One region of the Halomonas sp. 3F2F genome, then DNA from elsewhere that is predicted to be linked to it. Evidence: predicted binding sites of a transcription regulator. Region 1 holds the regulator's gene; each other region holds the start of a gene.
What was found. The regulator sigma-54, encoded in region 1, starts transcription at its own class of promoters, with help from an activator protein. The targets are predictions, from matches to a motif close to TGGCACNNNNNTTGCTNT.
Positions count from the first base shown of each region.

Region 2: a site for sigma-54 is predicted at 1,212-1,229, ahead of INT21_RS07310 (urease accessory protein UreD). Genes of this name have one in related genera too.
Region 3: a site for sigma-54 is predicted at 1,464-1,481, ahead of codB (cytosine permease). Genes of this name have one in related genera too.

Region 1 is NZ_JABUZE010000130.1:85,478-90,890, reverse strand. It holds gene pmbA (metalloprotease PmbA) at 1-548, shown strand, start outside; gene INT21_RS12945 (HPr family phosphocarrier protein) at 590-859, opposite strand; gene rapZ (RNase adapter RapZ) at 905-1,819, opposite strand; gene INT21_RS12935 (PTS sugar transporter subunit IIA) at 1,885-2,355, opposite strand; gene hpf (ribosome hibernation-promoting factor, HPF/YfiA family) at 2,360-2,668, opposite strand; gene INT21_RS12925 (RNA polymerase factor sigma-54) at 2,767-4,182, opposite strand; gene lptB (LPS export ABC transporter ATP-binding protein) at 4,288-5,013, opposite strand; gene lptA (lipopolysaccharide transport periplasmic protein LptA) at 5,080-5,413, opposite strand, start outside.
Region 2 is NZ_JABUZE010000065.1:28,431-33,843, forward strand. It holds gene modA (molybdate ABC transporter substrate-binding protein) at 1-470, opposite strand, end outside; gene INT21_RS07305 (winged helix-turn-helix domain-containing protein) at 563-949, opposite strand; gene INT21_RS07310 (urease accessory protein UreD) at 1,268-2,152, shown strand; gene INT21_RS07315 (DUF3649 domain-containing protein) at 2,250-2,531, shown strand; gene INT21_RS07320 (PepSY-associated TM helix domain-containing protein) at 2,551-4,065, shown strand; gene INT21_RS07325 (DUF3325 family protein) at 4,062-4,337, shown strand; gene INT21_RS07330 (Panacea domain-containing protein) at 4,535-5,092, shown strand; gene INT21_RS07335 (hypothetical protein) at 5,089-5,413, shown strand, end outside.
Region 3 is NZ_JABUZE010000033.1:95,190-100,602, reverse strand. It holds gene codA (cytosine deaminase) at 1-1, opposite strand, end outside; gene codB (cytosine permease) at 18-1,283, opposite strand; gene INT21_RS04435 (TetR family transcriptional regulator) at 1,502-2,122, opposite strand; gene INT21_RS04430 (efflux RND transporter periplasmic adaptor subunit) at 2,272-3,369, shown strand; gene INT21_RS04425 (efflux RND transporter permease subunit) at 3,371-5,413, shown strand, end outside.

The DNA.
Region 1 (5,413 bases):
TTTATCGCGAATCCTCTTTCTTATGTGATCGTTTAGGTAGCCCGCTATTCCCGAGCTGGTTTGGTTTGGAAGAACGGCCTATGGAGGTGGGGGCGACGGCTAGCTCGCCGTTTGATGCTGAAGGCGTTCAGACTCGCAACAATCGCTTTATTGATCAGGGTAGTGTGGCCAGCTATATGCTGTCTGCTTACAGTGCGCGGCGTTTAGGCATGCAATCGACAGGTAATGCAGGTGGGGCACGCAATTTACGTTTGTTAGCGCCGCTGACGCCCCGAGATGATTTGCTGAAGCAGATGGGGCGTGGCATTTGGGTGACTGAGCTAATGGGGCAGGGGGTTAACGGCGTGACTGGCGACTATTCGCGAGGCGCGGCAGGCTTCTGGGTAGAAAATGGCGAAATACAGCACCCTATCGAAGAATTCACTATTGCCAGTAATTTGAATAGCATGTTTGCTGGCTTGGTCGCCGTCGGTGATGACATCGATACCCGTGGCAGTATTCACACGGGTAGCTGGCTAATTGATGCAATGACCGTCGCTGGTAACTAACAACTGAGCTAACAGCTCAGTTAGCACGTGTTTTGCTGATGTTAGTGGTCTTCGTCAAAACGTGCGTCGAACAGCGCTTCAATCGCCTCTAGTGCTTGTTCGGCGTCGTCGCCTTCCGCATGAACTCTAAGTTCAGTGCCACAAGGGGCGGCCAGCATCAATAACGACATAATGTTGGCCGCATCTGCCATTTGTTGTTGTTTGTAAACGTGAATGTTGGCCGAAAACTGTTGGCCACACTTGACGAGTTTTGTCGCTGCGCGAGCATGAAGGCCGCGCTGATTAGTGAGTGTTAAGGTTCTTTCTGGCACTCTGGTTCCTTTTAGCCGAGTGGGGTCGTGAAGAAAAGGCGTTGCTTATTGCGCGTTTGTTGAAGGCGCGGATGTGGAGGGCTGCTGCTCACTGAGGGTGTACTGCAAGCCTAGCTCACGATGACGGAGTTGAACCTCTCCCGCTTGTTTTACCAGCATTTGCGCCAGTTGTTCCACCATAAAGACAGAGCGGTGCTGCCCACCGGTACAGCCAATCGCAATCGTCATATAACTGCGTTGGCTATTTTGGTAAGCGGGTAGCCACTTTTCCAGCCATGTCTGGATATCATTGCGCATTTCTTCTACGACAGGATATCCCTTCAGAAAGTGGATGATATTGGCATCACGGCCAGTGTATTGGCGCAGTGTAGGATCCCAGTACGGATTTGGTAGGCAGCGCACGTCAAAGACGAGGTCTGCGTCAAGTGGGACGCCCCGTTTATAGCCAAATGACTCTAGTGTCAGGGTTAATCTATCTTCACGCTGTTGGGCAACCTGATCCGTTATCCGGCGGCGCAGGTCATGAACCGACAGACGCGATGTGTCGATCATCAGGTCAGCCAGATCACGGATGTCGAGCAGGGTTTCTTCTTCTTTATTGATGGCCTCTTCAAGCGTCATGTCACTATCACGCGTAAGAGGGTGGCGACGACGCGTGGCTGAGTATCGCTCAAGAAGAATTCGGGCATCGGTGGTTAGATAGATAACCTGGAAGTGAATGCTTTTCTGACGCAAAGATTCAAGCATTTTTGGCAGTTGCTTTAGTGCAGCAGGTAAATTGCGCGCATCGATACTTACCGCTAATTGGGGGCGTGCCCCTTGCTCACGAAGCTCATCCACCAGGGAGCCGAGTAGCATGGCGGGCAAGTTATCGATGGCACAATAGCCAAGATCTTCTAACGCTTGTAAGGCGATAGATTTACCGGACCCTGAACGGCCGCTAATGATCACCAATTGCATAGAGTTTCTCTTGGCATGCCAATAAAAATGGAGGTAAACGTAGGCAGTGTCTAGCGGTGGACTATTTAAGTAACAGGTTGTTCACGAATTTTTGCTGTTATAAGGTCCAATAGCTCACGTTGGCTAGCCGTTCTACGAAGCTGCTGACGTGTGTCAACGCTGTTCATGATAGACGCCACTTGCCCTAATAAGGCTAAGTGCGTGTCGTCCGCCTCTTCGGGTACTAAAAGTACGAAAACAAGGTCGACGGGATCGCCATCAATAGCATCGAAATCTACAGGCTCGGCTAACTTTAAAAAACCAGCGATAGGCGAGCTGCAGTGAGGGCTACGGGCGTGAGGAATGGCAACGCCGTTGCCTATTCCAGTGCTACCCAAACGCTCACGACCAATCAGGCGGCTGAAGACTTCTTGGCTATCTAGGCTTGGCGTGTTTTGCGCAATAAAGGTGCTGAAAAATTCCAGCACCCTTTTTTTGCTGCCCCCGGGGACGTCATACAGCACGCGCTCCGGGGGAAGTATGGTTTCCAACGTCATTGAGTTAACGCACGCCAGCGCCTTGGGCGCGAGCTTGTGCTTTTTCCTTGTGTTTAACGAGTTGACGGTCAATTTTGTCCGCTAGTGCATCAATCGCAGCATACATATCATTGTCTAATGCTTCTGCGTGTAGATCGGCACCTGCAGCATGCAGGGTGCAGGCAGCTTGCTGACGCTCCTTTTCAACAGATAAGGTCACTTGTACGGTGGTGATATTGTCATAATGGCGCTCAACGCGTTCCAGCTTCTCATTTACATAGTCACGCAAGGCGTCAGTCAGATCTACGTGATGACCAGTGATATTTACTTGCATTGACGTGCTCCTTATCCATCGGACTGTTCTTCGATTGTAACCCTTTTTGCGCTATTGCAAAGCCCCTAGACAGACTTTGTCTCGTTAGCACTGTTTTATTAGCGTAAACGGCGGCGCTCGCTTGAAGAGGGAATACCCATTGATTCACGATATTTGGCCACCGTTCGCCTTGCTACATTAATGCCACCCTCTTCCAATAGCGCCACGAGGCGGCTGTCTGAGAGCGGTTTGCCGGGCGGTTCATCTTGCACCAGTTTTTTGATTCGAGCCCGGATGGCGGTGCTGGAGTGACTGTCGCCGCCGTCCTGGCCACTTACTTGGCTGGAAAAGAAGTATTTGAGTTCGAACACACCGCGCGGGGTATGGATATATTTCTGGGTGGTGACCCTGGAAATAGTAGATTCATGCATTTCAACGGCGTCTGCGATATCGGCTAAGATCAGCGGTTTCATGGCTTCTTCACCGTGTTCCAGAAAGCCTATCTGGCGAGCTATGATTTCTCGGCCCACCCGCAGTAGCGTATCATTTCGACTTGAAAGGCTCTTGATGAGCCAGCGCGCTTCCTGGAGATGCTCTTTTAAAAATTGGTTATCTTGGCTCTTGTCAGCCCGTTTGATGAGGCTTGCGTAGTCAGGTTGAATGCGCAAGCGCGGCAGTGCCTCTGGGTTTAGCTCCAGGTGCCATCCTTCGTGGTCATGGCGGACGACTAAATCTGGCGTTACGTAGCTGTCATCTGTGTCGCCAAAGGCGCTCCCGGGGCGAGGGTCCAGGCTGCGGATCAAGCGGATTACGTCATCAAGCTGCTCATCATCTAGACTTAACCGCCGCTTTAGCAAACGCACATCATCTTTACCGAGCGCTTCAAGAAATTGACGCACTAAGCGCTTGGCAGGCATCAGCAGCGGTGTATCTTCGGGTAGTGAGGCGAGCTGCAGCATTAAGCACTCCCGCAGGTCGCGAGCAAATACACCGGTGGGCTCAAACTGTTGAAGGCGCAGCAAGGTTGTTTCAACTTCACGCTGGCTAAGGCCTTCATGCCCTTGGGCTTTAAGTCCTTCGCGAATGTCATTGAGAGGTTGAGTTAGGTAGCCGTTGGCATCCAGTGCATCGATGAGGCTTTCAGCAATGGCATGGTCGCGTGGTGAAAAATCTGTCATGGCGAGTTGCCAAAGTAAGTGGCCATGCAAACTTTGACCAGCGGCTTGACGCTCAAAGTCAGGCCCCTCGCTGCTGGCACCATGGCTACCTAGGTCTTGATAAGTGTCTGACCAGTCACTGTCAGTTGAGAGTTCGTTAGGAATGCTTTCGGACCATTCAACTTCCTGGGGTTCACTAACGGCCTGTTCGCCGAACTCATCTTCCTGCTCAAGCATTGGATTGGCATCAAGTGCTTGCTGAATTTCTTGACGGAGGTCCAGCGTTGATAGCTGTAACAGGGCGATGGCCTGCTGCAGCTGAGGTGTCATGGTCAGCTGTGTACCGATACGCAATTGAAGAGAAGCTTTCATGACCATCTGAGAACCACTCGTTAATCAGAAAGCTCCACCCTAGTGCGAGTTATGGCTTGGTGCAAGTGCAATAACTATGCCACCACTACTATTTTTTTTGCAGGTGGCTGTTTACAGGCGGAAATCAGCCCCCAAATAAACGTCTCTTACCCGCTGGTTGTTGAGAATTTCCTGAGGGGGGCCACTGGCGATGATATGACCGTCACCTACAATGTAGGCAATATCGCAAATATCTAGTGTTTCCCTGACGTTATGATCAGTGATTAGTACGCCGATATGGCGTTTTTTGAGGGCTCGAATGATCGTTTTAATATCACCCACTGAGATCGGGTCAACGCCGGCAAACGGCTCATCAAGCAGAATAAAGGCAGGCTCTGTCGCGAGGGAGCGTGCGATCTCAACACGTCTACGCTCTCCGCCCGAAAGACTCATGCCGAAGTTGTCACGAATGTGCGTGATGTGAAAATCTTCCAGTAGCGACTCAAGGCGCTGCTCCCGGGCGCTACGATCGAGTTCTTTACGAGTTTCCAGGATTGCCATTATGTTGTCGGCGACAGAAAGTTTGCGAAAAATAGAGGCTTCCTGAGGCAAGTAGCCAATACCTGCCATTGCACGTTCGTGCATGGGGGCATGGGTTAAATCAAGCTCGTCAATGCCAACCTTTCCCGCATCAGACTTTACCAAGCCGACAATCATATAAAACGATGTCGTTTTGCCAGCGCCATTGGGGCCTAGTAGCCCTACCACGCTGCCTTGAGATATCTCTAGGTTAATATCCTTAACGACACGGCGGCGTTTATAGCTTTTGGCTAGGTGGCGAGCATAAAGGGTTTTTATCGGCGCTGATTCTGAGGCTGTGGTTTGAGGTGCAGGCTCTGCGTTATTTGTCGCCACTGGACACTCCTATTGTTCCGGCTGAAGAGTCATGCGGATACGTTGTGGTTCACTACCACTAACATCAGAACGCGCCTGAACCACACCTTGGTCGATAAAATACTCTAAGCGTCCACCTTCAAAGCGATCTGCTTGCTGGGTCAGTTCCGCTTGGTCAATGAGCTCTACCCGACGCTCGGCAACATGATAAATAATGCGCTTTGCCCAGCCTTCCATTGGGCTAGCTTGGTCTTCGAGCTGGTTGCGTATATAGGCTCGTCCACCGGTTGCAACGGCGCGCGATAGCTCGCCAGCATCGTTGCGCTGAATCTCAACGCGATCTCCACGCAGTTGCATATTGCCC
Region 2 (5,413 bases), on a different contig from region 1:
GCTTGCTGGGTATAGATACCGGCCGGTACATGGTCTGGGTCTCCCACGGACAGTCGGTCGCGCTCGCCTAATAGCGTTTCAATAGCGATGCCTTCCCCTGGGGTGAACTGCATTGGCACGCTATCGCTGGCACTAACAAGCGCCAATCGATTTTGCAGTAAATCTCTACGTTGCTGCACATTGATATGCTGATCTTCAAGCCAATCCATCCACGTCACATTTGCGGAAAGAAATAGCTGCGCGGGACTGCCGCTGGCGATTTGTCGAGCAAGGGTAGACGACGAAGCATAAATCGCGGTCACATCAACGTCATTATGCGTTTCATAAACCGCAATGGCATCGTTTAGTGCATCGGTCAGCGACGCAGCGGCTGCAACGTGCACATTGTCGCTCGCGAGCGCTGATGCTGTCGGAAGGCTAAATAGAATAACGCTGGCAAGCAGGCGATTGTTCACACCGAAGTTAAGCATCGTTTTATTCCGCTATTTCCACATGGATATAGCGGAGATTAGCGAATACTCAGCGCGTGTTCAATGACAAATAACGCGTGGCTGGATGGCGATCAATCATTGTCGCGCTCGGCACCATCAGAAGGTGACAGAAGCGCTAGCAGTGCTTTGGCATCGTCAGGCGTTGCCATCACAAACTGCTTTTCCAGTGCTCGATAGTGGGTAAGTACTTGTTTGCCAATCTCTGTTAGGTGTGCTCCACCCCGTGCATTTCCACCGGAACTTGTTACCACCAGCGGTGATAAAAAGTAGCCGTTCATAGTTTCGAGCAGTTGCCAGGCTTTTTTATAACTCATGTTCAGCGCGCGGCCCGCCGCGGAAATTGAGCCGGTTTGATCAATCATTTCCAACAGGTCAGCCTTGCCAGGGCCAATCACCACATCGTGGTTTAACGCTAAGCGCAGCTGGAAGGTAGGGGAAGGGTGATGGGTGCGTGTCATTGTTGAACTCTGCTGATGACTATGTGCGTATCAGTTTAGCAACGATATAGCCCCCAACGCTTACCATTTAGTGGTTAGCAAAGAAGAGTGCGCAGCTTAGCTTAACGAGGCTTGGGCCTTCTTCTAACGGCGTTGAAGGTTGCTCAGATTTGGTGCGCTTATCCGTTTTTGTGTTCTCTTTTGGTGCTTAAAGCCGTTGGTAGCTAACAATCTCAAAGCTTAAGTTATTGTGTCGACAAAGAAACGTGGTTTTTCACCATTTTGGCGCACTCCTTGCATTTCAAGTTGAAATATTGACCAACTGGAAGCGATAGCGCCATGACTCTGTGTGAACTTGCGACACCTGCCGCTAGCTCAGGCCATCGCTTTGATGGCGAGCGCCACTGGGCGGCATCGCTGGCGCTGCGTTTTGCTAACCGTGAGGGCACAACCCGATTGGTGCAGGCTCGTCACCAAGGGCCGCTACGAGTACAGCGGCCGTTTTACCCAGAAGGCAGCACGGAAGCTTGCCATGTGTACGTGCTGCATCCACCCGGTGGTTTAGTCAGTGGCGATGCCCTGACGATTCGCGCCCACATCGAGGGTGATGCTCATGCGCTGCTCACCACGCCTGCGGCTAACAAGCTTTATAAAGCTGACAGTCAGGGCGTTGCCTGGAACCAACAGACTGAGCTTAACGTGGAAGATGGCGGCATCCTTGAGTGGCTTCCTCAAGAAACGATCGCCTTTGATGGCTCCAAAGGCGCTCAGCGAACGCATATTGCGTTGCATGGCAGTGCCCGTTGCTTGGGCTGGGAAATCATGGCGCTGGGCCGCCCCGCCAGTGAACTTCCCTATGTAACAGGTCGCATTGAGCAGCACTTTCGTTTAACCCTAGATGGCAAGCCGCTGTGGCTTGAACGCCAACCGTTGGATCCTGCACATCCGCGTTTTAACGGGCGCTGGGGGCAGGGGGGCGCCACGGTGCAAGCCACGCTATGGGCGGTGGGCTTAGAAGATGCCGGTGTGGCGATTGATGAGCTACGCGAAGCGCTGCCGGACAACCCGCGTTGGGCGGTTACCGTTCGCCAGGGCGTGCTGTTATTACGTTATCTCGGAAACTCACGCAATGAAGCCTGGACGCTGTGTGAGCAGGCGTGGCATGTTCTGCGCCCGCACTGGATCGCGCGTGTCGCCCACACACCGCGCATTTGGTTAACCTAAACGTTGTGCAGCAGGTGCTAAATAAGTTATTTGTACTAATGCAAATGAAAACCTTTTGCATTAAAATGGTGGTCTGTGACCTGCACCGAGATGCACCATGCTGCTCAACGTCTTATCCTCTTCCTATTGGCTGCTGATCTTACGCATCCTGGCCGCGACGCTTGGCGGCTATATCGTTGCTGCACTGTTTTCGGTGGCAGCGCTTGGCTTACCGTTTGATACCATGATGTCTCTGCGTATCGGCATGATGGGAAGCTTTATTATTTGGGCGGGCGTGGCGATCTGGTCGTTTATCACGCCGAGTTTGATACGTCTTTGGGGAGCTATCGGTCTAGCCATTGGCGGCCTTCTAGTGGTGGCTAACTATGGCGTCCACTAAGCGCAGCGTGAGGCGTAATATGGCCCAGCTGCACACATGGTGCGGCTTGTTGGCTGCTTGGCTGCTATTTGCCGTTTTTCTGACGGGCACTCTGAGTTACTTCAAAGAGAGTATCTCGTTGTGGATGCAGCCCGAACTTCCGAGTGTCGCCGCGAACGCTGAGTGGGACAATCGGCGCCTGGCGGATTACTGGCAGCACTATCTTACTGAACATGCCTCCTCAGCGAGAAATTGGCAGATCACTTTTCCTAATGAGCGCGAGTCGGTCTCGACAGCCGTCTGGTTTGGGCAGGATGGGAGAGAGCAGTCGGTACTTGACCCAACCACTCTGACGTTGGTTACCCCGCGAGAAACGCGTGGGGGGGATTTTTTCTACCGATTCCATTTTCAATTGCATCACCTCCCCGCCGTCTATGGCCGCTGGCTCATTGGTATCGCCACCATGATGATGTTCGTGGCAATCATCAGCGGCGTGATAACCCATAAAAAAATCCTGCGCGACTTTTTTGCTTTTCGGCCCCAGAAGGGCGCGCGTAGCTGGCTAGATGCGCACAATGCATTTTCTGTGTTAACGCTGCCTTTTCAGCTAATGATTACCTACACCGGCTTGATAACGCTCATGTCGCTCTATATGCCTTGGGGAGTAGAGCGCGCGTTTCCCGATGCTGACGCGCGTCGCCAAGCGACCAGTGAACTGCATGCCTTTCCCCTCTCTGACTCAGCCACGGGGCAGCCTGCAGCGTTATATGCCCTTAGCGAACTGGTCGGTGATGCTGAAGCGCATTGGCAGAAGCCGGTGCAGTCCCTGAGGGTAAGCCACCCTGGCGATGCAGGTGCGCGTGCCGTGGTTTGGCAAAGTACCCACGAGGCGTTATCTGCGCACCGCCCACAACGTATCTATGAGGCCAGTTCGGGCGCCTTGTTAGCAGAGACTCAGCCGCAACGCATTGATGAACAAGCACACGGCATTATGGTGGGGTTACATGCCGGCCGTTTTGCCGACTGGGGCATGCGCTGGATCTATTTTGCATTAGGGGCTGCTGGGTGTGGCATGGTGGCAACTGGGCTACTGCTGTGGACGTCAAAGCGTAAGCATAAGAAGGGCGGCGTGGTGGGGATGTGGTGTGTCGAGCGGCTTAATATAGCCACGTTGGCCGGCATGCCGATTGCCGTATTGGCCTTTTTAGCCAGCAACCGACTTTTACCGGTGGCGCTTAGTGGGCGTGCCCCATGGGAAATCCATTGCTTCTTTGCCGCCTGGCTGCTCGCGTTGCTACACGCTGTTTTAAGACGCTCGGCCTCGCAGGCGTGGCGGGAGCAGTTAGCTCTGATCGTTATCTTGTTACTGTGCCTACCAATGCTGAATCTCTTGGTGCCTTCCTATCGTGTTCTAGGTGAGCTTGCCGCAGGTAATTGGCAGCGTGTTAGCGTTGACCTGATGTGTTTGGTCGGCGCGCTGACCATCGTCTGGCAGATGAAACGAGCTGCTAAAAAAGCGAGCACCCGTGTGCAGCCCATTCAGGTGGCGTCATGATGCTTATCACGATTCTGGCACTCGGTACGCTGGGCTTTGCATTAATTGCGCTATCGGATAGTCGCCATCGACGCCGTTGTGGTCTTAAGCCTGCTCAACAAAAACCTTGGTTCTGGGCGGGCAGTGCGATACTCGGTTGGCCGCTTTGGTTGGCAATGGAAACCTGGAGCACAGGGCTGGCAATAACGCTATGGCTGGGCTGTCTAAGCATCTCGGCGGGAGTGGTATTTCTTGGTCTGGCGATGTTTGAGCGCTTCCGCCAGCAGCCGTAATTACCCCCGCCGCTGGCGTTACCCCACGACCAAGATTTCAATCTGTTATTTAGTAATGGTTGTTGTCTAAGAGCTGAATATAGCCCGTTAAATCGATTAGATAACTATGTACTTGCAAGGGTTGGTACTTGCATTTAAGCTGCGCATCCCCCATTAATTAGGGGTGGTCATACAGCATGGCCCAGGAGGTTGCAAGTATGTTTAACGAAGAAAAAGTGGCTCAGATGGCGGCTTACCTGCTAGGGCAGCGTGGTGGCCAGATGTCATATCTGAAACTGATGAAGCTCTTGTACCTTGCAGATCGTACCTCTATGGAACGATTTGACGAGCCGATGACAGATGATGCTTGGGTCTCAATGGATAAGGGCCCAGTGTTATCGACTGTTTTGGAGCTAATGCAAGGTGCTAGTCGTAGTGGAGAATGGAACAGTTGGATCGCTGGCGGGCCTGTTCCTTATGAAGTTTCTCTAGCTTGTCGTGATAGTGATCGAGATAGCTTTGATGAGTTATCAGATGCGGATGTTGAAATCCTTGACGAGGTTTGGCAACGATTTGGAGCCATGACTCGCTGGGAGTTGGTTGAATACACTCATCTGCACTGCCCCGAATGGCATGATCCACATGGCTCAATGCGTCCTATCCGGCCTCAAGATATGTTTCAGGCAATTGGTAGAACACCGGAAGAAGCAGACGAACTCTCTGCCGAAATTTTTCAGCGCCGTGAACTCAGACAGGTGATGGGACGTTTGGCGTGACAGAGTATTGTCCTTTTCGCAAGGGAACCCTGCTAATCCTCTCTGGGCCTGTAAACCATCTTCACATCATCATGAACGATCCCGTTTATTATCCAGAGCGCGACTACTACGGGGTTCTTCTAGTAAATATTTCATCTGTAAGGCCAGGTCGTCGATACGACAGAACATGCCTCATTGAGGCCGGTGAACACCCTTTCATCCGACATCAAAGCTATGTCGTCTATGGTGACGCGGTGGTGAAAAGTGCTGATGACATCAGCCAGTTCGTTTCAACTGGTGAATTTTCAGCTCGAGATCCTGTAGATGAAATTAATTATCAAA
Region 3 (5,413 bases), on a different contig from region 1:
TATAATTAGTGACTCACTTATTGTTTGGCAGTCGAAGGGGAAGTATCACTTAGCGTAGCGTGGTTTAAACGAAGCAGTACAGCGTAGCTAACTGCCGCTACCACGACACCTACCAATGGGGGGAGCAACGGGGAGAGGTAAGCGGCTCCAGCGCCTAATGCATAGGCGGCTAACCCTCGGCGATTAAAATTGGGTAACTGAGTGGATTCCAGAGTAGGGTAGCGGCCTTTATGTTTGAGCCAGAAGTCCGCCATGATCACCCCGCCCATGGGAGGAATAAAGGTGCCTAGCAGTACTAGAAAGGGAATCAGTAGGTTATACATACCGCCTACTGCCAGTACGGTACCAATCGCTGCGCCACACACCGTGACTAAGCGGCGTTTCTCGGTACGCAGCAAATTGCAGCCCGCTACGGCAAAGTTGTAGATGGTGTTGTCCTGGGTGGTCCAGATATTTAGAAACAGCATCAGCACCGCGATGGTGACAAAGCCCTGCGCGATCAATACATCGACGATGTCCGCCTGCTGGTAAATCATGGTACCCAGTGCGCCGGTCAGCACCATTAAGCCGTTGCCCACAAAAAAAGCCGCCAGAGTCGCGATCACGGCAATTTTCGGCGTCTTGGCGAAGCGGCTCCAGTTAGTCGCTTGGGTGCCTCCGCTAATAAAGGTGCCAATGATGACGGTAATCGCTGCCGCCACGCTCATGCTTTCCGTGGGCGTTTGCTGGCTTAGTCCGGCAAATCCGCGTGCATCCACCAGCCCGGTGAACAGGCTAATCAAGATAAACAGCATCATGGCGGGCACGGCAAAGCGCGAAAGCCAGTCCATACCTTTATAGCCAATCATGGCCGTCACGCAGAAACCAAACCCAAATAGCACCATTAAGGGGATTTCCAGCCATTCAGGCATCCCTGTGGTGCGTACTAACACTAGGGCAATCGTCGCGGTGCCCCAGGCGTACCAACCAATCTGCGTAAAGCCGAGAATAAAATCGGAAAGTTTGCTGCCTTTTTCACCGAAGCAGAAGCGTCCCATCAGCACGGAGTTAAGGCCGCTTTTACAGGCAATGTAAGCAAGAGCTGCCGCGTATGCGCCCAGCAACAAGTTACCCACCAGTATGATCCAGAGCAGTTGGCCAATCGGGAACGATTGGCCAAGCGAACCACCGGCCCACATGGTGGCAGTGAAAAAGGTAAAGCCGAGTAGCACAACGGAAGTGGAGAGCAAGCCCTTACGGGCGCTAGTGGGGACTTCACTTAGCGGATAGTCAGAGTGGTGCATGGGGAGACTCCAGGTGAGTATTATTATCCTAGGAACCTCTGATTAACTATTGCGCTTGGCCATACTGCGTTAAAAATCGCCTCAAAATGCTCATTTACAACCCGTAAACTCCGCTTTTTCGTTGATTTTTTCCTTGTCTGGCCTGCGCTCATCACATTAATCAGAGGCTCCCTTGTTATATAAGCAACCTGCGTGCCAAGCTTAGCTCCCCAAGGCGTTTAAAGCGTACTCTCCAACAACCCCCGCATTAACGTTTCGATCATACTCTCGTACTCGTCTGCTAATGAGAATTGCTGCGGGTCTTGTAACCAATCAAAGCAAATGCCGATTAAAAAGCTATGGTACTGGCGCCGGGCGCTGGCGGGGGTGAGGTCAGCGCGTAGATGGCCGGTTTGCCGGGCTTTCTCAAACAGCTGCTCAACCTGCATTTCGGCATGCTCAGAAAGCCGAGTGATCATGCTGATACGTGGATGATCATCTTCCAGCTTTTCGCAGCGATGCAGCACGATGGTGGCGGCGCGCTGTAACGGAAGATTATGGCAGATAGCGCCAAGCGCACTCAGGGCAATCTCTTGCAGGCATTTGGTGGGGGTGTGGCCCAGTCGCAGAACAGCATCATCGACAATTTCATCGAGCGGCACGCGAACACGCTCTAGCAGGGCATCGAATACCGCCGCTTTATCCTCAAAATGCCAGTAAATCGCACCACGGGTAACGCCTGCTGCTGCGGCAATATGGGCCAATGTAGTACGCGAAACCCCTTGAGCGAGAAACTGAGCTTCTGCAGCATCAAGAATGGTCTCGCGGGTGCGTTCAGCCTCAGCTTTGCGGCGTGACATAGCGGCTCCTAACAAAAAAGTGCACTTATATTGGCATTACTGAATGGCAAAGTCGCCAGTAGGCGATTAGTATACACATTCACTGACATTCATGAATGTCAGTGAATTTTTTATGACTGCGTATTGATAACACCACCGAGGAGTCCGCTGTGCGTAACACTGTGATTCGATTGCTTCCAGCGCTGCTGGCCCTGCTGCTGGCAACAGGTGACGCTTATGCCGAGAGCCAGAATGAACCTCTTCCTCGGCCGGTGAAGCTGATGACATTAGAAGCGTCTGGTGCCGCGCTGCAGCGCCAGTTTCCTGCGCGCGTTGAAGCCACTACACGCAGCAATCTATCGTTTCGCATGGCGGGTGAGCTGTTAGAGATTAACGTGACTCCCGGTCAGCGGGTAACGGAAGGCACCCTGATCGCGCGTATTGATGATCGTAATATGCGCAGTGAATTAGATAGCGCTCGTTCGCGCTTAGAGCTAGCGCGGGCCACTCACGAACGCATGCGCTATACCCTAGAGCGTGGAGCGATTAGCCAAGCACGGTTTGATGAATCAGAGGCGGAGTTGCGTGCCGCTCGGGCGACCTTTGAACAGGCCGAAGAGCAACTGGAAAATACCCAACTGCGCGCACCTTATGATGGTGTGATTGCCCAGGTGCCGGTAGATAACCGGCAGATTGTCCAGGTGCAGGAAACCGTGGCGGTGATTCAGCAGCCAGGGCAGCTTGATGTGATCTTTCATTTACCGCAGCAAATCGTTCAGCAGATACCGCGCAACGACGAGGTGACCCCGTTTGAAATGGCGATGGCCTTTGAAGTGCGGTTTGGCAATAGCGAAAAACCTTACCTTGCGCAGCTGGCGTCTTATACCACCCAGGCCAGCGCCCAAAGTTTGGCCTATGAGGTAACGCTTCGGCTACCGCAGCCCGACGATATCACGCTGCTTGATGGCATGAGCGCCACCGTGCGGCTTGATTTAGGCCAACTATTACCCGCGTCTGAAAGTCTTGTTTGGCATTTGCCGCCTGACGCCATTAGCTATCCAGGTGAGAACTCGGAGCAGGCGGTGGTGTGGCGTTTTCAGGCGCCGGACCGTTTAGAGGCGGTGCCAGTCGAGGTGGGACGTTTAACTTCTAAGGGGTTAGAGGTGAGTGGCGAACTAGCCGCGAATGATCGTGTGGTGGCAGCGGGAGCCCATCGTGTCAGCGCTGATATGCGTGTAACACCATGGGAAAAGGAACAGGGGCTCTAAGATGGTTGATTACTTCTTACGCCACCGGGCCGCTAGTTATTTAATGACCGTGGTACTGCTCTTCGGCGGGGCGCTCGCTTTCACTGGCATGGGGCAGCTTGAGTTTCCTGAATTTACCATTCGCAATGCGCTAGTCACCACCCAGTATCCTGGTGCTACGCCAGAAGAGGTGGAGCAGGAAGTCACCTCGACACTGGAAGAAGCCATTCAGGAAATGCCCGCGATTAAACGTATCAGCTCGGTGAGTTCTAACGGGTTTTCTCAAATTACCATCGAGCTGCAAAGCACGGTGCAAAACGATGAACTTCAGCAGCTTTGGGATTCGTTGCGCCGTAAAGTTGGCGATGCGCAGGCCGCCTTGCCGCCAGGCGCCAGCCAGTCACGAGTTAACGATGACTTTGGCGATGTGTTCGGCTTGATGATTAACCTGACCGGTGATGGCTATGCCATGCCCGATTTGAAAAGCCAAGCCGAGTTCCTTAAGCGTGAACTCGCCTTGGTCGACGGCGTTGAAAAGGTGTCGCTGGCGGGGGTGAGAGAGGAGCGCATTTTCATTGAAGTCGACCGAGAGCGGCTACGTGCGCTGAACATTCCGCTAAGTTCACTCCAGCAATTGCTGAATACGCAAAATGCCGTAGTGGACTCGGGTCACTTGAAGCAGGGGGGGCAGCGTTTCCGAGTAACGCCTTCGGGTAGTTCCGCCGATATTGAGGATTTACGCGCGTTAATCGTTAGTGAAGGTAACGGCGAGCTGGTAAGGCTGAGCGATATCGCAGAGGTTTCCCGTGGCTTGACCGAGCAACCACAGCAGCTTTATCGCGATATGGGGCGACCGGCTATTTCCTTGGGCATCTCGTTTGAAAGCGGCGTCAACGTGGTCGAAGTAGGTGCCCGACTTGAACAGCGGCTTGACGAACTGGAGGCACGCACCCCGTTGGGTATGGAGCTCAATGTGGTCTATGACCAGCCGAGCGTGGTAGATGAGGCGGTATCCGGTTTCTTAGTCAGCCTGATCCAAGCGGTTGCCATCGTCATTGTGGTTCTCATGCTGTTTATGGGCTGGCGCAGCGGCCTACTAATGGGCTTTATTCTGCTGATTACCATTATTGGCACCTTTATGCTGATGCGCATTCACGGTTTGCAATTGGAAAAAATCTCGCTGGGGGCACTGATTATAGCGCTGGGGATGCTGGTTGATAACGCTATTGTGGTCACTGAAGGCATGCTGGTAGGCCTAAAGCGTGGCCAAAGTATTCGTGAGTCGGCGCATCAGGTGGTTCGACAAAACGCATGGCCTCTGCTGGCAGCTACGCTGATTGCAGTTGCCGCCTTTGCACCGATTGGGTTGTCGCCAGATACCACCGGTGAATTTATCGGCTCGCTGTTCTATGTGTTGCTCTATTCACTGCTGCTAAGTTGGCTGACAGCGCTGACGCTCACGCCTTTCTATTTCAAACTGTTGTTTCGCAATGTGGCGCCTAGCAGCACAGATGAAGATCCTTATAAAGGAGTGGTGTACCGCTTATTTAGCCGCGTGATTGTGGCAGGTATCCGGCTGCGTTGGCTAACACTTGGTCTGGTGATGGTCATACTGGCAGGCGCGGTTGTCGGTTTTGGTTCCGTCAAAAATGCCTTTTTCCCTGCCTCAAATACGCCCATCTTCTTTGTTGATTACCGCACGCCGGAAGGCACCGATATTCTGGAAACCCAACGGCGGGTTGCAGAGTTGGAAGAGGTGGTGATGGAGATGGAGGGTGTCCGCCATCTCACCACTGTGGTAGGCGGCGGTGCCCAGCGCTTTACCCTGACCTATGCGCCGGAAGACCGCTATGCCAGTTATTCACAGCTAATTGTTGAAACCGATAACAAAGCGATACAGCAAGCGCGCATGGCGGATATCGAAGCGGTACTTGAGCGCGATCACAGCGATATCGACTATAAAATTGCCCCGCTGGAAGTTGGCCCTGCCCCGAAAGCCAAGATCGAAGCTAGGCTTTACGGCAGCGACCCCGCCGTATTACGCCAGCTAGGTGATCAAGTCGCG